Regions from separate parts of the Bradyrhizobium sp. BRP19 genome, predicted to be linked through region 3. Evidence: riboswitches for the same ligand, from Rfam matches in the RefSeq annotation. Region 3 holds a riboswitch; each other region holds the start of a gene.
What was found. Region 3 has a riboswitch for cobalamin ahead of I6F36_RS26420 (TonB-dependent receptor). Riboswitches for the same ligand answer to the same signal wherever they lie in the genome.

Region 1 (7,504 bases), on a different contig from region 3:
CGAGGGCGGGTCCGATAGCAAAGCGGATCCGAGCAGGAGCTCCTGAGCGTCGATCGGAACCGAGCTCGCGCCGATGATGATCGTCCCCTTGTTGCGGCGACGCCAGTCCCAGGGCGCGATGAACGCCCCCGACCACAGCCCCGCATAGGCGTTGCTCGCCACAACCTCATAGATAACGTACGTATTGGCAGAAGGGGACGATAGTGCCCAGCCGGAGCGTACCATCCAGGCGTTCACGTCCTCGCCTTCGATGAAGCAACGGCCACGCGACCTGCCGTATTCATCAACTCCTGTGGTATGACAATCCCACGTTCGTCCGTTCGAATGCTTGATAAGCTCGTCGCGAGCAGCCACGCCGCAAGCCCATTTCCGGCCGTGGGCGTCGAGGCAAATCTGGTCAGTCTCAGGAGCGTCGATGTCTGAGAGCCGAAGCGTGGTTTTCTCGAGCTCGATCGTATTGCCGTCGAGGATGCGCGGAGGGCCGCTGAGCTTCGCCGCGCAGACCGGAGATGTGATGACAGCGAACAATGCGACCATCATTATGCGGTGTTTCATTCCGACAATAGCCTTTCGCTCTTGATTCATGTTCACGTGCGATCCGGCGCCGCGTTCGACGCTTAAACGCACTATGTCCGTTATCGGGCCGCATCTTTCGACGTTTGCTTTATGAAAGCTTGGCCCTCATTTCCAAGCTACGACCTGACGCTGCGTGAGGTTCAAGCGATTTCTTCCGGTGTGCGTATCGCGGTATCCTTCGAGCCTCGCCGGTCTCACTCAGTGGGCGCGCACTGCACCCTCTCTCGGCCTAAGGAGGAGATCCCCATCGCTCAGCCGCCAACTCGGCATGCGGGAGAAAGCCGAGCCTCGGAACGCTGTTTCTCACGCGATTGAAGAAGAAAAGCGCCTGTGAATTGTGACAGTCGAGTGGGAGTCAGGCGTGGAGGAGCAACCTGGCTATGCTTTGTGCCAACCCCCATCGGCAGACAGAAGGCGCTGCCAACGGTTTCGGCGAGAGCGATGACATTTTAAGTTCTTGCCACCGAAAGACCGACGTTCGAAAGAAATCTGGTCTCGCGTCCTATCTGAGATTTGGACGAAAGGCGCCACGGAGTCCAGCTCAACGCTCGCAGCGCAACTGAATCGGTATCGTTTGCGCAAACCGCAGAAAACCAGGAGCTCTCTTGAGAGCCAGCCGGGATGGTCGGGTAGTGCCGCGGCCCCGTTCGGAGAAGGCCCGGGTTTTTCATGACCCGGTCGGCGCGACTGGCGGCCGGCTCTTTCGTTGTACGCTTCCCCGTACTCTCGTGTGGAGAGTTACCCAGCAAGCCCGGCATGAGGGCATGCGTTTGCGCCAGGGAAATTTAAGGACAACCATGTGGAGCCGTGGCTTCTTCGTATACGCACCGGCGAGGGGTAAGCCGCCCGCGTGTTCGGACGATCGCGAGTGCCGTCCTGATGCCATTCGGTGCGAGGCGTCAATCCACAAATGGGTAGGCCCATCGCGGCATCCGAGCAGGTAGCTCTGGTGTGGTATGGCCGACTCAAGCTACACATCATTCTGAGCCACCTCACTACCCAATGGAAATGAAATGGTTTCAGCCCCCCGGGAATTGCCCGTCTCTTCTTACGCGCTTGAAGTGGATGGCCGACTCAGAGCTGAATTCGCAACCAAAGACGGCGCCAGGGCAGGTGGAGCAGAACTAAAGAAGCGTTTTCCCATGCTTCAAATCCGGATCTACGATGCGCAGACGAATGCGTGCGAGGAAATCTAGCGGGCGACTCAGTCCGGTCTTCGATGCCTCGCGCACGGCTCCGGCTCCTCGTTGAGGGCACTCGAAGGACCGGTGGTCAAGCCGGGGCCGCTAACACTGCCCCATTACCCTATTAACCGGTTTCGTCGCAGCAGTCGATCCCGCGTGCCACCTCGGCCTCGGAATGGTCACGCTCTTGCGGGTGCCAGTCAGTCGCGTGATGCGCGGTTCGCACGCCGGATGGCCCAGTCCCGTGAAGAATGGCGTAGAGAGCTGGTTCTCTCGCAAATGGTGTCCTTCCACTGCGTGGGGTGCGCCGAGGTCAAGCCGCTTCTCGCAAGGCGCACGCGCCGCTGAGCTCGACTCCTCGCAGAAAGAGTCGGAGGTAATCGTGCTGCCCCATTTTCTCGATGGCCGGCTGAAGGCCGCGGGAAAGCTCGCGACTGTTCAAGGTGTAAACACCGGTAAGTTTAGAGCTGATAGTCTTGCCGTTGCTCTGAGGCGTTCGGCCCTGCAGGAGCTACGGCGCGATCTTGCTCTGCGCGATCATTTACCGAGGCCTTTCGCTCCCTTCTAATCCTCCCGTTCCTTTGGCTCCATGCGAGCGAACCAGGAGCCAGGAGGAAAAGCCGCGATACGCTTGGCAAAGGAGGATTGCGGCTCCCAATCTTGTCCTTCACTCTTCTCGAAAGTGATGACCCCGTTGTATGTAAAATAGCGGGGCCCTGGGATATTACAGTTCACCACAAGCAAAACGCGCCACAGATCACCTTTCTCGGTCGGCTTGTCATTCTGCTTCGGCAAGTAGTCCACTCCAACAGGATCTACGATAGTGCAGCTGCCCTGCCGCAGAAGATCACCGAGCCGACCTTGCATGGTCGTCACAAAGTTGAAGTTGGCCGGGTCATGCAGAAAGCCAACATTTGCGTCCCTTTCGCCATCCTTGACTTCACTGGCGATCAACGAGAGCGCGAAGGCGCGCCAGCCCAATTCCATTGGCTTCGCATAGGACGACGCAAGTTCAATCGTCCCGTCGAGCGCGGCCTTCCAGGTGATAACGTACTCTTCGTCTGATTTATCATCCCGGTGCCTGGTCCAAGAAACAAAAACATATTCATTTTGGTCAAGTTCAGCGACGCCCCACATCCGAGGGACGAACTGTGCCACCTTCGAGACGTTGGAGATAACTTGTTCTATTGTCTCACCGTCTTGCGCTCGCCACGTTGACTTGACTCTTTCGACAAGGGGGCTGTCGTTAGCGCGAACAGTGTTGCTCGTCGCAGCCAGCCCGGCCAGGCAGATCAGGGATCGACTGAGCCAAAGCCATAGCGCGCGTCTTCCTGACGTTTTCTTCATAACCGTCGGCCTATCCGGTCTCATCCACACGCAATTCTAGAGCGGGCAACCTTCAACCTGTTATGCGCGAGCGCAAGAAGTTAGCGGCGACGCGACGGGGCGACCACTGGTTTTCCCGTGCGAGCAGGCGCTCCCCTCTATGTCACGCGCCGCTAACTTCACTGCCACCGACAGCCTCAATTTGCTGTGCTGGACATGCCCAGCAGGAGGACTGGGCATGCAGAGGACGTGCATTCTTCGTGCCAGATAATAGACGGCAATTCGCACCGGTTTTGCGTCCTCTTTGTCGACTTTCCGACTGGCGCATGTCTCGATGTTTCCGTTCAACCTCTCCAGCGCGGCTTATGCATCCCGTCACGCACCGGATGTTCGACGACACAGCGGAACGCCTCGGTGCCAAGTTCCTGATGAGAAGTGGCAGCACGTTTGCCGTCATTGAACCGTGTGGTTCGGTTATCGTTGCCGGAATGTGGGCTTTCGATCTCTGCCATGCCTTCGGGCACTTTCGGCCAAGGGGCCATGGCGCGTTTGGCGCTCCTTTCGAGACGTGCGGCGCTCCGGAGGTCGAGAACAGCCTCAGGCAGCGCGCTTTGTACTCGATGGCGAACGGCGCCAAGCCGATCTTCGCCGAGCATTTGGGGTGTGGCTGGCACCGCAAATCAAAGGTGCTGCCCGGGTATGTTGCTGGCTTAGCCAGGTGTCTTGGGCCTATTCAACACGGATCTGTTGGTCGAGAAGGTGGCTGGATGGCGCACGTGCTCGAACCGCTGGGAAGCCGGGACTGGCGACAAATGCGTTCTGCTCGAGGCAGCAATCCCGACCGCACAAGCCGCATTTGTCCCTTCCACCGATCTGCCATGCGCCCTGCGATGCTCATTGCGATATCGCTGATTGGAGGGCACTTCTACATCAGCTCAATGGTAGAGATGCACGGTCATTCGCGTAGCAGATGTCGCAGCATCAGCTTGAGACATAATCTGAGAGGTTGACGGAAGACTTCTCTTGCCGATAATCCAAGTCGTCGAGGTTCTCCGGTTTCCATTTGATCCGGAGCTAAGAGGGAAGCCGGTGAATATGCCGGCGCTGCCCCCGCAACTGTGAGCGGCGAGCCGCTGTCCAACGATGTCACTGAAGCCTGCGCGGCTTCGGGAAGGCCGGACAGCAGCGATGACCTGCGAGCCAGGAGACCTGCCCCGACACTATATTCGTCCACGGGCGGGGTGTCCCGGTGGTGCGCCAAGCAGCCGTCGCACCGCGCGACTTCCGCTGCCTGCGTCCGCCATGGCCTTTGCCCCCAACATGGGGTTAACGCTATGTCTCTTCTCTCCCTTCCTGTTGCCACGCTCGGAACGCCACGCATCGGTCCAAGGCGCGAGCTCAAATTCGCTCTAGAAAGCTACTGGGCCGGAAAAAGCAGCGAACAGCAGTTGCTCGAGGACGCAGCTGGCCTGCGTGCCGCGAACTGGGCCCGTCAGAAATCTATCGGCGTCACGGTCATTCCATCGAACGATTTCTCGCTGTATGACCAGGTGCTCGACACAAGTGTCATGGTTGGCGCCATCCCGGAGATCTACGCCTCGAAAGCCGAATCCGTTTCGCTCAAGACGTACTTCGCCATGGCCCGCGGTTCACAATGCGACGACCAGGATGCGAGTTGCGGTCACGGACCGCGCGGATTTGGCGCACCCGCGCAGGAGATGACCAAGTGGTTCGACACCAACTATCACTATATGGTCCCCGAGTTTCACAGGGGACAGACTTTCAGGCTATGCTCTCGCAAGCCGATCGAGGAGTATGAGGAAGCCAAGGCCCTTGGCTTTCAGACCCGCCCCGTCCTGATCGGGCCGGTCACATTCCTAAAGCTCGGCAAGAGTCCCGATCCCACGTTCCAGCCACTCTCACTACTGGATGAACTGATACCGCCCTATATCGAGGTTATGCAGGAATTGGCCAAACGTGGGGCAAATTGGGTTCAGTTCGACGAGCCCAGCCTAGTTCTTGATCTGGATGAGGGGACGCGAAAATCTTTGCGACATGCCTATGACCGGCTCGCCAAGGAGGGGCCGGCGATCAAGATCATGGTTGCCAGCTATTTCGGCGACCTCGGCGACAATCTGGACACCGCCTTGAGCCTGCCAGTTGCCGGGCTGCACCTCGATCTGGTTCGAGCGCCACAGTTGTTGCACCAGATCATCGCTGGCGGCCGAAGTGATCTCGTCATGTCGCTCGGTGTCGTCGACGGTCGGAATGTATGGCGGTCGAATTTGTCGTCGCTGCGCCAGCGGCTCGAACCCGCGATTGCGAAGCTCGGCAAGGATCGTGTACAGATCGCCCCATCCTGCTCGCTGCTTCATGTGCCGGTCGATGTTGAACTCGAGACCGGGCTCGCTTCCGACGTCAAGAGCTGGCTTGCTTTCTCGGTCCAGAAGATGCGGGAGCTTGCGATCCTAGCGCGTGCACTCGCAGGCGACCAGAATGTTGCGTTAGCTCTTGCCGAGTCGGAAGGTGCCGCGACTGTTCGCCGGACTTCGCCGAAAATCCGTGATGCCAATGTCGCTGTCCGGATGAGAGCGATCGACCAGACCATGTGTCGGCGCGCGAGCCCATTTGCCCGTCGGGCCGAGATCCAAAGCAATCGATTCGGACTACCGGCTTTTCCTACCACGACGATCGGATCATTTCCGCAGACCACAGAGATCCGGAATGCCCGTGCGGCGCATGCGCGAGGTGCGATAAGCGACGAGCAATACGACAAGTTCCTCAAGGAGGAGACTGCGCGCGCCGTACGTTGGCAGGAGGACATCGGTCTTGACGTCCTCGTGCACGGCGAGTTTGAGCGCAATGACATGGTGCAGTACTTCGGCGAGCAACTCGCCGGCTTCGTATTTACCAAGAGCGGATGGGTGCAGTCCTACGGCTCGCGCTGCGTCAGGCCACCGATCCTGTTTGGCGATGTAGCACGGCCGAAGCCTATCACCGTGGACTGGTGGCGCTACGCGCAATCACTAACAAGGAAGCCGATGAAAGCGATGTTGACCGGACCGGTGACGATCTTGAACTGGTCCTTTGTTCGTGATGATATTCCCAGAAGCGAGGTCTGCCGCCAGATTGCGCTCGCGATCCGAGACGAAGTCCGCGATCTCGAGAATGCTGGTGCGACCATGATCCAGATCGACGAAGCTGCAGTCCGCGAAGGATTGCCGTTGCGTCGATCGGAGTGGGCGGCTTATCTCGACTGGGCCGTCGATTGCTTCCGCATCTGTTCATCGGGCGTCGCCGATCAAACGCAAATTCATACGCATATGTGCTACTCGGAGTTCAACGACATCATTGGTGCGATCGCTGCAATGGACGCGGATGTCATCTCGATCGAGACATCGCGCTCGAAAATGGAACTACTCGACGCGTTCAGGAACTACGAATATCCAAATCAGATCGGGCCGGGCGTGTACGACATCCACTCTCCACGCGTTCCCGAGACAGGCGAAATGAAGGAGCTGATGGTGTTGGCTCGGACGCGGCTGCAGGATTCGCAGCTCTGGATCAATCCAGACTGCGGCCTGAAGACGCGCAAATGGGAGGAGGTTCGGCCAGCACTAGCGAACATGGTCGCTGCCGCCCGCGAACTGCGCGCTGCATTCGATCCGCGAGGCCGTTGATCCGGGCTTCGGTCTCTTTTCGACAAAGCTGATCCGCTTGTGGTCATTTGCGCGGGAGCCTTAGGAACATAAAAAATGCCCCGCCCCGCTTAGCGGGCCGGGCGAAAGTCTGGGAGGAGCGACGCTGACGCATTCGCGCGGACTTCCATCGGCGAAGCCGCCAGTTCGATCACGGCGAGGACATTCGCCGAAAATCTGAGCCGAGTTGAAGCACAAGCTCAGCGTAGCTCAATTATGCCGTGGTATGCGACCGTATAGCCTGAGAGTTAGAATCTACACCAAGGTTTGTCGCTCATGAGCACGTCGGCACGATTACGATAGCAGCGAGGGGGCATGCCGGGCGGTCGCCGCAGGACACCAACAGCAAACTCGGTGCGCTTTCCTGCCTGGAGCCTTATGTTCGATTAGGGCGACGTAAGCCCGGCTCCATGGATCTCGCAAGCTTATCCAATGCATAAGCGGTTGCTAAATTTGAACCTTGCTTAAGGCAGTCCTTGGTCGACCGGTTCCACCCGATAGTCGGGTTTCGGCTTGGGCGCTGAGGAGCACCCTATCGGCACCGCGGCATCATCAAGCTCGTGACACCCTCCGCATGGTCCGCTCATAGATCTCAAACAGAGGTTTCTGGACCTAATTACCGGAGCGTCGCCGATGCCTATGGCCGCTCCAAGGCCAATGGGAGGGCATGCTGCACGCCGCATACACGTATGTAGGATCGCGATGAAGCGGACACGCGTC
Region 2 (7,504 bases), on a different contig from region 3:
ATCGGCGTGTTGCAAAGCGGTCGGAACTGGATTCTTTGGGTCTCTCTCGATTGCCGAGGGAGACTGGAATGCGCAAACTCAGGCGCCTGCTTCGACCGCTCAAGGATCCTCGCGCCGACAACACACGGCACGATCTGGTTGAGATTCTTATCATCGCTTTGGCGGCGACGCTGGCTGGCGCCAAGAACTGTACCGAGTTCGAGTTCTTCGGCAGGGGTCGAGAGGAGCTGTTGCGAGGGTTCCTGGAGCTTAGACACGGCATTCCCAGCCACGATACGTTCAGCACCGTTTTCCGCGCGCTGGACCCGAAGGGGCTGGAAGCCGTTTTGCGTAAGTTCAGCAAGGGCTTCGGCATCAAGGGCGTGGTCAGTATTGACGGGAAGGCCTTGCGAGGAGCCTTCACTCGTGGCCGGCGAGCCACGCCGCTTCATATGGTCAACGTCTGGGCGGCCGGCACGCGCATGGCGCTGGCTCAGGGAAAGGCTCCCAACCGCAACGAGGTTGCCGGCGTTCTCAAAGTCCTGGCTCTGCTCGATCTGGACGGCGCTGTTGTCACCGCCGATGCCTTGCATTGCCGACCCGACACCGAGCGGGCTATCCGCAAGTGCAAGGTCCACTACGTGTTGGCGATCAAGAGCAATCGCGGCCGGCTGTTCAAGGCGGCGAAGGCGCTCGTCGACACCGCCCGGAAGCCCGCGCGGGCGAGCCAGCGGAGGACAACCGCCCACGGCCGCACCGAGCGTCGGCAGGCCATCGTTACCTCGGCACCGCAATTGGCGAAGCAATACGGCTTCCCAGCCATCGCTGCCGTTGGCCGCATCGACAGTTGGCGGGCCAATACCGGCAAAGCCGCCAAGCACACGGTACGATACTTTCTGGCATCGCGTCCGCTCCCTGCCAAGAAACTGCTTGAGGTCGTGCGTGCCCATTGGGGTATCGAGAATAACTTGCACTGGGTTCTCGACGTTCTGTTCGACGAGGACGCATGCCGCAGTCGCAAGGGCCATGCCGCCGAAAACCTCGCAGCTATCCGCAAGCTGGCCATCAATACACTGCAGGCGACACCAGGCCCCGTGCGCACCAGCCACAAAATGCTCGAAGCCAGATGGAATAATGACTTCCTTCTCAGCGCTCTTGCCCATATGCGATAGCCCTACCATTCTGGGGAGGTCTTCGCTACAATGCCTCCTGATATGCTGCCCCGGCGACTACAGTTTTCCAAGACAGAATGAAACAGCATGACTCACCACGTGGATCTCGGACCCGGTGTGGCAAGCATACCAGCGCCAAGAAATCTTCCAAACCGTTCCGATCAGGGAGTGAGTTGGAACAAGTCCTACGAAGCCATCAACGCTTGTGGCCAAAAACCTCTTTTACGAGAATTACTCACGCAACTACGTCAGCCTGCTGTCTTTCCCACTATGGCAAGGATCGCGGCGGATACAACTGACCTAGGCGTCAAGTTCGACGAGGGCACGACAGCAACGTTTTCGCTCGATAGAGCTAACGCCGTTGTGCGAGCGATCGACACGTCTGACGATCAATCAAGGCACGAAAGCTCTCGCGCGATCCCAAGTTGCGTTGTCCAGTAGGTCCACGGCGGCAGCGTCGTGGTATCCAGTCGCGTTGCCTTGATCCGACAATCGCGAATCGCGGCGATGATGCGCCGAGAGCTGTTGGACACAAGAACATCAAGGAGCGCAGACAACATGCGATAATTGGAAAGCCGCTGTACTACGCATATGACTCTCGCAGACGAAAGCTCTCTCTGCCGGTGGCCGCGGACACGACGTTGGCAATGGAGGTTTCGCACTTAGCATGTGTTTTGACCAAGAAACTTACGAGAACCACTCAATACGAGACGAGGTGATGATTCCTTGCCTAGTCTGGACCTCGACGCGCGACACCTGGCAAGCTGTTTGCTCGTGCCGGAGCCCGGTTCAGGCAGCCATCGCCCGATGTTCGCCATGCCCTGACTTCTTCGCACTTGCAATCTCAGAGGCGTCCTCATGTCATTCCCTTCGCGGACGGTTGCACCCGAACCGTGTCGACCTTGAGAACGTCGGAGCTTCCTTTGGGAAGGGCGGGGCGGGTTCCAGATAGGGCGTGGAAGCGCAGAAGCCCGCCAGGAATATGTAGATCCAAGCATTGCCGACCAAGGAGCCTTCGTCCGAAGTGGCCGTCAACGTCAGCCGTCTGAGACAGGCGGAGATCTCGGAAGGGAAACCAAATGCACCCGGCGGGTCCCCGTCGGTGCATCCATTCCGCTCACCGTCAGATGTGTCGATGCCATGCTCCTCCTTGGAAGGCCAATGCCAAAACAGAGCCCCGAAAACGACATCATGACAGAAGAATCAGATATCAGATCTGCGAACGCAAACATTCGTGCAAGCACTGTCTGGACCATTGTGCTCGGCTTTGCCGCGGATCCGTTGATGCGTTGGAGCTGGCCTGACCCAAGGCAATACCTTAGGAGCATGCCTCAGTTCATTGACGCCTGTGGGGGCCGAGCATTTGCACATGGCACAGCCTACGTCGCGGGAGAGATTCGTGGCGCGGCCCTGTGGCTGCCTCCCAACGTGCAGCAAGACGAGGAGGCATTGGATGCAATCATGGCGCTATCCCTGCGCCCGGAGATTACCGAGGATATGGCACACTTGCGGCGGAGAATGGCCGAACATCGTCCCCACGAGCCACATTGGTATCTGCCGCTCATTGCCGTCGATCCGAACTGGATCGGAAAAGGGCTTGGCACGTTGCTGATGAAATACGCCCTTCAACGATGCGATGAGAACGGCATTGTTGCCTACCTCGAAAGCTCGAACCCTGAAAACATTCCCTTTTACCAACGTCACGGCTTCAAGGTCGTTGGTGAGATACAACACGGTTCTTCGCCGCCGCTCACGCCAATGTTGCGAACGGCTTCATTCCCACCCAGCAAGGCCGCGCCGCCGGATCGGCTCGTCACCCAGACTCAAGCATAGCTCATCCCGTTAGGATTGATTGCCAATAACCTGACATGACCGCGTTCGGTCAGGACGGCTTATGTTCGCGGCCAGACAACTGAGCACGTGAGGCGGCTCGCCCGGCCTGCGAAAAGCATACGAATCGCCTCTTCGGCAAAGTTGGCACGTCTGATGTGAGAGCTGGCGGGGTCAAATCCACTAAGCGTGGGACATTGCCACGGGCGGCTGCATCGATTGCGGTCGGGCTCCAGACAATTTTTGATCTAAGGGCCACAGAAAGCGATGAATGGCGAGACGCGTATGGCTACCGAAACCCGATCCGGCCCAACTCAATTCGCGGACCGCGAACCGATCGATGCCAACATTCAGGATGTCCAGGGTTGCTGTTCCCCTGTTGGAGAATTTGCGACGCCACTTCCAAAGGCTTGAGCACATCTTGGCCGATCGCAGGCGCTCGGTCGTCGAGCGCACCTTTGCGTGGCTCGGCAGATGTCGGCATCTCTGCAAAGACTTCGAAGGTTCCGCCGCTACCGAGCTCGCCTGGCCGCTCGTCGCCCATCTGAGGCTCCTAACTCGCCGATTGGCCAGGCCTTGAGACATCTATGCTTTTTGAGTGAGGCTCTCAGGACAGGCGCTCGGCGAATTTCGAACCTCGACCTCGGGGCTGCTCCAACTGGTTAACTTGACTGTGCCGTCTTGACGAGTCTGGGCAACGGCTTCTATATGTGGTGTCGTCGTGGTTTTCAATTCGCATATATGGTGGCACGGAGTTAAGGGGAACCCATTGTGCCGGCAGCGGCTATTCCGAGGCATTAGCGCGACAGCGCTGGGAAGACCCGCGAGCCAGGAAACCTACCGCGACAGAACCCATGTCCTCGGGCGGGGTGCCCGGTGGGTCGCTTGCAGCCGGGGACATTGGCCGGGTCTCCTCGCAAGTCGTCCGCACGGTCCCAGCCCCCAAATATCACGGGGTTGCCGATGTCGGCGTCTTACGATTTCGATCAGTATGGTCATCTCATTGAGCTGCCGAGTGTGCGGCAGCCCTCAGCGCAGGCAAAGCCTACCACACCTGAACTGTGTCTTGTGCAGCCCCCAGCATTGCCGGCTCCCCTGCCGAGGCCCCCCGCGCGATCGCCAACTCCGTCTGACCTTTCGCTCGATCGGTCGCGCGACGACCTGCTGACCTCGTTTGGTAGGCTGACGCTGACCGACCGCTATCTGCTCGCCGGCGAAGGCCTCCAGGACATGTTCGCCCGAGTGTCTTGCGCCTTCGCGGACAATGTTGCGCATGCCCAACGTCTATATGATGCGATGTCTCGGCTGTGGTTCATGCCGGCCACACCGGTGCTCTCCAACGGCGGCACGACGCGCGGCCTTCCGATCTCGTGCTTCCTTAACTCAGTGTCGGACTCGCTCGAAGGCATCGTCGGCACCTGGAACGAGAACGTCTGGCTTGCTTCCAATGGCGGCGGCATCGGCACCTACTGGGGTAATGTTCGCTCAATCGGCGAGAAGGCGAGGGGCGGCGTCACCTCGGGCATCATCCCGTTCATCCACGTCATGGACGGCCTCACGCTGGCGATCAGCCAGGGCTCGTTGCGGCGCGGCTCGGCGGCGGTCTATCTCGATATCCACCATCCCGAGATCGAGGAGTTCCTCGAGATCCGCAAGGCGTCTGGTGACTTCAACCGCAAGAGCCTCAACCTACATCACAGCATCAACGTCACCGACGAGTTCATGTGTGCCGTGGGCGCCGGCACCGCATTCGCTCTGCGCAGCCCGAAGACTAACGAGGTTGTCCGCGAGATCGATGCCCGCCAGCTGTGGCAACGCATCCTTGAGAACCGGCTGCAGACCGGCGAGCCTTATCTCTTGTTCATCGACACCGTGAACCGTGCGCTCCCCAAGCACCAGCGCGAGCTCGGCCTCAAGGTCTCGACCTCCAACCTGTGCAGCGAGATTACCGTGTCGACCGGCATCGATCATCGCGGCGAGGAGCGCACCGCGGTGTGCTGCCTGTCGTCGCTCAACCTCGAGACCTGGGACCAGTGGAATGAGGAGCCCGGCTTCATCGAGGACGTCATGCGCTTCCTAGACAACGTGCTCACGCACTTCATCACGGTGGCGCCGGACGGAATGAAGCGTGCCCGCTACGCCGCCCTGCGCGAGCGCTCCGTTGGCCTCGGCGTCATGGGCTTCCACTCGTTTCTCCAGGCCAAGGGCATTCCAATGGAGGGTACCCTGGCCAAGTCATTCAATCTGAACATGTTCCGAAAACTTCGTCGCGATGCCGATGCGGCATCCGTGGCGCTCGCTCGCGAGCGTGGCCCGTGCCCGGATGCCCTGGAACGCGGCGTGATGGCGCGCTTCAGCCCCAAGATCGCAATCGCGCCGACCGCCTCGATCAGCATCATCTGCGGCGGCACCAGCGCCTGCACTGAGCCGATCCCGGCCAACATCTACACCCACAAGACGCTATCCGGCGCCATCTCGGTGCGCAATCCGCACCTCGCTAAGGTGCTGGCCGCGAAAGGCGCCGACACCTCGGCGACCTGGGAGTCGATCATCGCGCACGACGGATCGGTCGCCCATCTCGACGTCCTGTCGGAGCACGAGAAAGCGATCTTTCGCACCGCCTTCGAGATCGACCAGCGCTGGATCGTCGAGCTTGCCGCCGACCGCGCCGCGTTGATTTGCCAGAGCCAGTCGATCAACCTCTATCTGCCGGCCGACGTCGATAAGTGGGACCTCCACATGCTGCACTGGACGGCGTGGAAGCGTGGGGTGAAGAGCCTCTACTACTGTCGATCAAAGTCGATCTCGCGCGCGGCGTTCGCCGGCAAGATTGCCGGGGATGCAACGCCGACGCAGCAGCCGGCGCGGCAGCGCACCGACTATGAGGAGTGCCTCGCATGTCAGTGATCGATCTGTCGCGCGCCGATCCGCGCACGTTGATCGGCAAGGGACGCGTCGGCCTCCTTGACTCGACCGGCAGCTACGACGTCGATCGCTATGCCTGGGCTTACGAGTTCTGGAAGCGCCAGCAGCAGACCCACTGGATGGGCGAGGAGGTGCCGCTCGGCGCCGACCTCAACGACTGGGCTTCGGACCGCGTCACCGACAGCGAGCGCGCGCTGCTCACCCAGATCTTCCGTTTCTTCACTCAGTCGGACATCGAGGTCGGCGACAATTATTTCAAGCGGTACATTCCGCTCTTCCAGCCACTCACCGTCCAGATGATGATGGCCGCTTTCACTAACAGGAGACGGTTCATATCGACGCCTATGCCCTGCTGCTCAAGACGCTCGGTATGCCTAAGACCGAGTTCGAGGCATTCCGCGGCTATGCGCAGATGCGCGCCAAGGCGGACTACATGCACGAGTTCGGCGTCGACAGCGTGGCGGATGTCGCCCGTACCCTGGCGATGTTCGGCGCCTTCACCGAAGGCATGGCCTTGTTCGCCAGCTTCGCCATGCTGCTGAACTTCCCACGCCACAACAAGATGAACGGCATGGGACAGATCGTAAGCTGGTCAGTGCGCGACGAGAGTCTCCACTGCGAGGGCATCATCAAGCTATTTCACGAATGGCACCGCGAAACCGGCGCGGTGACGCGCTCCGTCCGCGACGACATTGTCGACGTCGCCAAGACCATGGTGAAGCTGGAGGAGAACTTCGTCGAGCTCGCCTTCGGTCTTGGCAAGATCGAGGGCATGCTGCCTGAGCATATCCACGCCTACGTCCGCTACGTCGCCGACTGGCGACTGGCCCAACTCCGGATTGCCCCGGTCTTCGGCTTCTTCGAGGCGAAGGAGGGCGGGTTCACCCAGCTCAAGGCGCATCCGCTGCCGTGGCTCGTCGAGATTCTCAATGGCGTCGAGCACGCCAATTTCTTCGAGCAGCGCGCCACGGAGTACTCCAAGGCGGCGAGCCGCGGCAGCTGGGACGGCGAAGACGGGGTGTGGGCGACTTTCGGCCGTATCTAGCCCATTTTATTCATGCTAGCGGCATTGACAGCGGCAGGCGCCGGTAGTCGTCGCCGTCACCCGCCAGCATGACAAAGGCATAGAACCGGACCTCCTCATCGTGGCGTCTTGATTGCAGCGCGACAAAACCGGACACACAGATGGTTTGTTGGGTTAAGCCGGTACATGCGCTCCATTGCTGATGGCGGCTAGGGTTTACAGTATTTCCGCAGGTCGGTGAGGTGGGTCTCATGAAGTAAATCAGCGCAACACGGCTACGCCCTTGAGCAGACGAATGTTCTCGATGATCGCCACGGCCGCCCCCCTCGTAGGGCTAGAGGGGATTACTATCACGCAATCGGAAGTTGTAAAGAGGGCAACCCTGTCAAAGGGGGGCATCTTCATTGCAGCCCGGTCGGATCAGGCAAACCGATTTGTTCTTCATCCCCCTTCGCGCTTGATTTCGTCGCCGACCCACTGACGGTCTTCCTCGGCCGTGGCTTCGCGGAGGTGATCTACTACGAGCAGACGCTGGCAATGCGGCTCGGATGACAGCCGCGTTTCTGTCCTAGCA
Region 3 (7,504 bases):
TCATCAAACGCAGGCGTTGAGCAGCATGCTTCCCGAATGGGTTACCCAGAACTGCCCCGAGGTCTCCGCTGTTCATCGCGAGGCGGCCATTGCGCGGCAGGCGCAACTGACGAAGCCGACCGGCGCGCTCGGCCGGCTCGAGCAGCTCGCAATCGAGCTTGCGGGCCTGCAGGCCACCGAGCAACCGCGCGCCGCGCGGGTGCCGATCATCATCTTCGCCGGCGACCACGGCATCGTCGCGCAGGGCGTGTCGGCCTATCCGCAAGCCGTCACCATCGCGATGATGACGAATTTTGCTGCCGGTGGCGCCGCGATCTCGGTGCTGGCGCGCGAGCTGGGTTCGAGCCTCGAGGTGGTCGACGCCGGCACGCTGACCGAGGCGCAGATCGCGGGAATCGTCACCGACAAGCCGCGCAGCGGCACCCGCGATTTCAGTGTCGAGGCCGCGCTCACGCCCACGGAATTGGCCTTCGCCTTCGAGGCCGGCCAGCGCGCGGTGGCGCGCGCCGAGGCCGGCCGGCCTGATCTCTTGATCTTCGGCGAGATGGGGATCGGCAACACCACGACCTCAGCAGCGATTGCTGCGAGCCTGCTCGGTGTGAGTGCCGACGAGATCGCGGGCAGCGGCACCGGCGTCGATGCGTCGGGCCGCGCGCACAAGGTGCGGGTGATCGATGCGGCGATCGCGCATCACGGCGTTGCGGGGGCGTCACCCGAAAAAATCCTGTGCGCGGTCGGCGGCCTCGAGATTGCGGCGATCTCGGGTGCGATCATCGCGGCCGCGCAACGCCGCATCCCCGTGTTGATCGACGGCTTTATCGTCTCGGTGGCGGCGCTGACGGCGGTGCGCCTCAACCCGTCCTGCCAGCCGTTCCTGTTGCCCTCGCATCAATCGGCGGAGCAGGGACATCGGCTGGTGTTGCGCGCGCTGAATGTGCAGCCGCTGATCAGCCTCGATCTCAGGCTCGGCGAGGGGTCGGGGGCGGCGATCGCGCTGCCGCTGGTGCGCTCGGCCTGCGCACTTCACAACGGTATGGCGACGTTCGCGCAGGCCAATGTGCCGGATCGGTCTTCTTGATGCGGCTCAAGCCACGCGCTGGTTGACCGACACGACGCGCCAACCGCCCGCCAGCCGGTCGATCCGGGTCAGCGACAGCGGATCGACGACGAAGCGCAGCGCGGCCTCCGGTGTGAGATCGAGCGCGATGCAGAGCGCAGCGCGTATGGTGCCGGAATGGACGACCAGTGCTGCGGAGCCTGCGCCAATCTGGGCCAGGCCCAGGCGGACGCGGGCGACCTGATCCGCAAAGCTCTCGCCGTTCGGCGGCCGTCCGTGCGCGGGATCGCGCCAGACCTGCGCGTAGGCCTCGCCGCCGGTCGCGGCGAGCTCGTCATGCCGATGACCGGTCCAGTCGCCGAAATCCTGCTCTCCGAATTCGCTGACCAGCTCCGGTTCGAGTCCCAGGGCGCGCGCCGTCTCGACCGTGCGCCGCGATGGGCTGGCATAGCCGGCGACATCCGCGGGCAAGAGGCGCCTCAGGGCCGCCAATGCAGCGTGATCGCCGAGGTCGGCCCGCGCATCGGCCGCATGGATCGTCCCGGGCACGCCCGCGACGGCCGCATGCCTGATCAACCAGAGGAAGGTCTCGCCTTCCATGCTCATCTCCAAGGAAGTTGGTTGCTGTGGCCCCAACGCCGCAACTGGCACATTGACTCTGTCTTGGTGGTAATCCTAGATGCTCGCGACGGTTTTCCCGAGAGGGAATGAAAAGGGAATGCGGTGCGGGGAAAATTGTCCCCAATGCCGCGGCTGCCCCCGCAACTGTAAGCGGTGAATCCTTCGTCACGAGCCACTGGGTCCTCGGTCCCGGGAAGGCGACGAAGCGGTCACGACCCGCGAGCCAGGAGACCTGCCGTCAGCCGTGGTCACACGCGAAGATGTCGGTCGGGGAGTACAGACATTCGGCTTCATCGGACGGCTAAGGCCGAAGGTGAAACCTCGTTCGCTGTGACGTGCCACTGACGTCATACCGAGGTTTTCACCTGTGTCTTCCATCCGTATCGCACGACCGCGCCGCGTTCTGCTGGTTTCCGCCGCGTTCACGTCCTTTGCCGCTCTTGGTCCGCCTGCCGCTCTGGCGCAGCAGGCCCGAGAGCCGCTGCCGCCCATCGAGGTGTCGCCCGCCCAGGCCCGCAAGCCGGCCAAACCGGCAGCAGGAACGGCGCAGAGCGCGCGCCGCGCGGCAGCGCGCAGGCCGGCGGCTGTATCCGCAGCGCCAAGACCCGTCACGCCGGATTCGACGCCGCAAACGCCGCTCAACTCCAACGCCGTTGCCGAAAGCGCCTCGCGGCTCGGCCTGACGGTGCGGCAGACGCCCGCGACCGTCGAAGTTGTCTCCGCCGAAACCATGCGCGAGCAGGGCTATCGCACCGTGTCCGAGGTGGCGCAGGGCGCCGTCGGCGTCACCTCCGGCGACAACCCGGCCGAACCTTCCGCCTTCTCCATGCGCGGCTTCACCAACAGCCAGATCAACACGCTCTACAACGGCATCAAGATCGGTCCGCAGAACATGACCTCGCGGATCGTGGATACCGCCAATCTGGAGGCTGTGGAATTCCTCAAGGGCCCGGCCTCGCTGATTTCGGGCGAGGGCGCCGCGGGCGGTGCCATCAACTTCGTCACCAAGCAGCCCCACACCGGACCTGTCCGTAACGATGCCAATTTCTCCTGGGATTCGCTGAACTCGTTCCGTGCCCATTACGGCTCCGGCGGCAGCACCAATGTGCAAGGCCTGGACTATCGCTTCGACATCAGCCGTTCCGCCCTCAACGGCTTTGCCGATGACACCAATGTCAAGACGTTCGGCACGTCCGGCCAGCTCAACTACCGTGTTTCCGACAGCCTCAGGATCTGGGGTGCGGTCGAATATCGTGAAGACCGCTCGAAGGCCTATTGGGGCGCGCCGCTGGTGCCGGTGGCCTTCAGCGGTTCGCATGCGACGACGGGGATCGTCTCCGGCAATTACGTCTCGAATTACAACGGAACGAATCTCGGTGCCGTCACCATCGACGACCGCACCTTCAACACCAATTACAACGTTCTCGATAACCGCAACGTGGCGCAGGAAGTGTGGCTGCGTGGCGGCTTCGAGCTGAAGCTCGCGCCTGACCTCACGCTGAAAAGTCAGGCCTATGGCTATGGCGCGGAACGAACCTGGTTCAACAACGAGATCGAGGCGTTCAATTCCACCACGAACCTGGTCGATCGCGAGCGTTTCTATGTCGCCCACAGCCAGCGGCTGGTCGGCAACATCACCGACCTGATCTGGGATACAAATATTGCGGGCTTCGACAATCGGCTCGTGACGACGCTGTCGTCGAGCTATCTCGATTTCGTCAGGCCCGGTGCGGCAAACTTTCCCGGCGATTCCGTTTCGCTGGTCGACCCCAACCGCGGTTTCTACGGCTTGCTCACGACACAGCAGCAGACCGCGCGCATCGACAACGAGGCGCTGTCATTCGAGGACCGGCTCAAGCTGACGCGCAGCTTCGCGCTGATCGGCGGCCTTCGTGTCGAGCACATCGGGCTCGACCGCAACTCGACCGACAAGAACGGTGTGGAGAAGGTGGGCTTCCCATTCAGGAAAGACTGGGCGCCGGTGACGGGCCGCATCGGCTACACCTGGGAGGCCGTTCCCGGCCTCACCTTCTTCAGCCAGTACGCCACCGGCGCCGACGTCGCAGCCAACAATATCTTCCTGCTCTCGCCCACCCAGCCGCTCGATCTGACCACCGCGCGCACCTATGAGACCGGTGTCAAGCACCTGTTCTGGGACAATCGGGCGGAGTGGTCGTTCTCGGCCTATGACATCCTGCGCAAGAACGTCTATGCGGCCGCCGGCGGCATGCAACTCAACATCGCCGGACGACAGGAGTCGAAAGGCGTCGAGCTTGCCGCCTCGATACGCCCGATCGAGCCGCTGCGGCTGTGGGGCAACATCGCCTATGTCGATGCGCGCTATGCCGACTACAATTTTGCCGGCGGCTCGTTCTCCGGCAACACGCCGCCAAACGTGCCGCGTATCGTCGCCAACGCCGGCGCGTCGTATCGCTTCTTCACACCATGGCCGGTGGAGCTTGGCATCACCGGCCGTCATGTCGGCGACCGCTACAACACCGATGCCAACGTCGTGACGATGAAGGCTTACACCGTGGCCGACGTCTACGCCTTCGTCGACATCCCCAAGACGGCGTTCAATGCGGTCGACCAGGCCCGCCTGACCTTCCGTGTCCGCAACATCACTGATAAGCGCTATGCGATCTGGGGCGATCCGTTCTATCCGGACCAGATCCTCCTGGGCGCGCCGCGCACCTACGAGATCTCGGCCGCGTTCAAATGGTGAGGCCCTGAGCGCATGATGGGCGCGATCGTCCTCACGCATCGCTGGCTCGGCATCGCGTTCTGCCTGCTGTTCGCGATGTGGTTCGCGACGGGAATCGTGATGCACTTCGTCCCGTTTCCGTCGCTGACGGAAGCGGAGCGATTTGCCGGACTTGTGCCGGTCGATCGCGACGGGACGAAGATCTCGGTCGCGGACGCCGTTGCGGCGAGCGGGATTGCCGATGCCACGCGTGTTCGGCTGATCCAGCGGAGCGATGGACCGGTCTACGTCGTCTCGGGCTCCACAGGTTCGCGAGCGGTTCGCGCCTCCGATGGAGGAGACGCGCCGGTAACATCAGCCGATGTCGCGCTCACCATCGTGCAAGCTTATTCACGTCAGCGCGGGCTCGACGCGCCGCGCGCCGCGATCGTCGCGCAGTCGGACTACGATCAGTGGAGCGTGCCGAACGGTTTTGATCGGCATCGCCCCTTGTTTCGCGCCGCTCTCGGCGATGCCCCTGGAACGGAGGTCTACGTTTCGTCGCTGACCGGCGAAGTCGTCCTGGATACGACGCGCAGCGAGCGCGCGTGGAACTGGGCCGGCAGCGTGCTGCACTGGATCTATCCGACAATTCTCCGCAGCAGCTGGGCGCTGTGGGATCGCGTGGTCTGGACGCTGTCGCTGCTGGCCCTGATCGCAGCATTGCTTGGCGCGGTGCTCGGAATCGTGCGTGTGAAAATGCGGGGACGCCAGCTCTCGTCGCCCTATCGTGGCTGGCACGCCCTGCATCACATCATCGGTCTCGTCGCGACCGTGTTTGTGCTGACCTGGATCTTCAGCGGCTGGCTGTCGATGGATCACGGCCGCCTGTTCTCGCGCGGGCAACTGACTCCGACAGAGGCCGGCGTGGTCGATGCCGCCCCGGATTGGCGAGACGCGTCGTCGCTCGATCCGCAGCCAATATCGCCGTTGGCCCGCGAGGTCGAATGGTTCGCCTTCAACGGCCATGTCTATCGGCGCGACCGGGTTGGTCTCGGCCGTCAGGCGTTGATCAGGGCAGGGGACGCGCCGCGCGATGGACCGGCGTCATACCTGGATAGGCAGGAGATCGGCGACCTGACGGCGCGCCTTGGCGCCGGCTGTGCCGCACCGCTTCTGCTCGCCGGCAACGACGGCTATCCGGCGCAATCCGCACTTCCGGGGGCTCCAGTCTACCGCACGACCTGCGGCGATCTCTGGTTCGATGTCGATGCTGCCGATGGCAAGCTGCTGCAAAGGCTGGACCCGTCGCGCCGCGTCTATCGCTGGCTCTACAGTGCGCTGCACACGCTCGACTTCCCGATTCTGCTGGCTCATGCGCGGCTGCGTGACGCTCTCATTGTCGGGCTCTGTACGCTCGGGCTGATGTTCTCCATCACCGGCATCGTCATCGGTTGGCGGCGCTTGCGGGCATGGCTGGCGAGCGCATAGCCAGTCGCGAAATCTCCGTACCCGGCGCGACCCGTTCGGCGCGCCGGGTTATCCACCAGCGGCCGGTGATGTCCTCGCTTACCGACCGTACAATAAAGAGAGGCTGAGCCGACCTGCGTGCATAGCTCTTGGTCAGTGCTGTCTCCCGCACCGCCGACCGATCGCCTGCAAATTAGACAAATGGCCTTGTGCGATCCGATTGCAGTGCAACGGGCGCTTCTATTTGCCTCGAAGAATCCAAGGGTGCGCTGCACATTTTGACTTCGCGGCCTTCTGCTCTCTGCGCGAGCAGCGCTGCACGGAAACGTGCAGCCGATGCTGCGCCGCGCAAGGCCGGTGGCTTGCTAGCGCTTTGGTTTGCGACAACTCTGACCCTATCCCGCGGCCATCGCTCTGTCGCACGCTCGCACGTGATGGCATGACAGGGAATGATGATGAACGTCACGCGTAGCTGATTGTGCAGATGAGCGATCCCGGCAATCATTGGGAGGTCGGCACCGATATCGGTGGCACCTTCACCGACATCATCGCGATCCGGCGCGATTCCGCGGAAGCGCGGATTGCGAAGGTGCCGTCGCGCCCCGACGCACCGGTGCAAGCGATGCTGGAGGCGATCGAGGCGGTCGGCCTGCGCAAGAGCGAGGTGAAGCGCTTCGTCCACGGCACCACGCGCGTGACCAACGCGATCGTCGAGAACCGGCTGCCGAAGGTGGCGCTGGTCGCGACCGAAGGCTTTGCCGACGTGCTCGAGATCGCGCGCTATCGCCGCCGAGACCTCTACCGGCTCGACATTCCGCCGAAATCGCCGCCTCTGGTGCCGCCTGAACGCTGCTTTGGGCTCGCCGAGCGCCTCGATCATGAGGGGCGGGTGCTGAAGGCGCTCGAGGAAGCGGAGGTCGAACGCCTGGTGGCGTGGCTGAAGGGGACCGGCGTGCAGAGCGTCGCAGTCGCGCTCCTTCACGCTTATGCCAATCCGGTGCATGAAAAGATGCTGGGCGAGCGGCTCAAGGATGTGGTCGCTCACGTCTCGCTCTCACACGAGGTCAACCCCGAGGCGCGCGAATATGAGCGAACCTCGGCGACCGTGTTCAACGCCGCCGCGATGCCGATCGCGGTGGAATATCTCAGCGAGCTGGAACAGCGGCTGCCGATCGGGCCCGGCCTGCAGGTGTTTCACTCCGCCGGCGCCATGGTGCCGATTTCGGCGGTGAAGCAGCGTCCGCTGGTGATGGCGATGTCGGGCCCGGCGGCCGGCGTCTCGGCGTCGGTCAGCATTGCGCGCCAGCTCGGCTGCGCGCGGATGCTGACCTTCGACATGGGCGGCACCACGACGGATGTGTGCCTGATCGTCGACGGCCAGGCCGAGATGACCGACGGCCGCATGCTCGGCGACAAGCCGCTGCGCCAGCCGATGCTCGCGGTGCACTCGATCGGTGCCGGCGGTGGATCGATCGTGCGCAACGGTCCCGGCGGGCTGACGGTCGGGCCGGAGAGCGCCGGTTCCGAGCCGGGCCCGGCCTGCTATGGCCGTGGCGGCACGGAGCCGACCATCACCGATGCCAATGCGGTGCTCGGCTATCTCAATCCTGAGACCAAGCTTGGCGACCGTATCGGCATCGACATCGCGGCCGCAAAGCGCGTCATCGCGCCGA

Region 1: linked by a shared signal. The riboswitch ahead of metE (5-methyltetrahydropteroyltriglutamate--homocysteine S-methyltransferase) and the one ahead of I6F36_RS26420 (TonB-dependent receptor) in region 3 are both predicted to bind cobalamin.
Region 2: linked by a shared signal. The riboswitch ahead of I6F36_RS31840 (ribonucleoside-diphosphate reductase subunit alpha) and the one ahead of I6F36_RS26420 (TonB-dependent receptor) in region 3 are both predicted to bind cobalamin.

Annotation. Positions count from the first base shown of each region.
Region 1 covers NZ_JADYVZ010000017.1:45,007-52,510, reverse strand. The annotation lists gene I6F36_RS32115 (thermonuclease family protein) at 1-585, opposite strand, end outside; gene I6F36_RS32110 (nodulate formation efficiency C protein) at 2,325-3,107, opposite strand; cobalamin riboswitch at 4,115-4,318, shown strand; gene metE (5-methyltetrahydropteroyltriglutamate--homocysteine S-methyltransferase) at 4,421-6,766, shown strand.
Region 2 covers NZ_JADYVZ010000016.1:107,812-115,315, forward strand. The annotation lists gene I6F36_RS31825 (ISAs1 family transposase) at 69-1,151, shown strand; gene I6F36_RS31830 (N-acetyltransferase) at 2,343-2,984, shown strand; partial or broken gene I6F36_RS31835 (IS5/IS1182 family transposase) at 3,415-3,561, shown strand; cobalamin riboswitch at 3,687-3,841, shown strand; gene I6F36_RS31840 (ribonucleoside-diphosphate reductase subunit alpha) at 3,945-5,888, shown strand; partial or broken gene I6F36_RS39755 (ribonucleotide-diphosphate reductase subunit beta) at 6,026-6,160, shown strand; gene I6F36_RS31845 (ribonucleotide-diphosphate reductase subunit beta) at 6,277-6,951, shown strand.
Region 3 covers NZ_JADYVZ010000010.1:119,578-127,081, forward strand. The annotation lists gene cobF (precorrin-6A synthase (deacetylating)) at 1-20, shown strand, start outside; gene cobT (nicotinate-nucleotide--dimethylbenzimidazole phosphoribosyltransferase) at 26-1,078, shown strand; gene I6F36_RS26415 (histidine phosphatase family protein) at 1,085-1,657, opposite strand; cobalamin riboswitch at 1,730-1,933, shown strand; gene I6F36_RS26420 (TonB-dependent receptor) at 2,046-4,403, shown strand; gene I6F36_RS26425 (PepSY domain-containing protein) at 4,416-5,852, shown strand; gene I6F36_RS26430 (hydantoinase/oxoprolinase family protein) at 6,316-7,504, shown strand, end outside.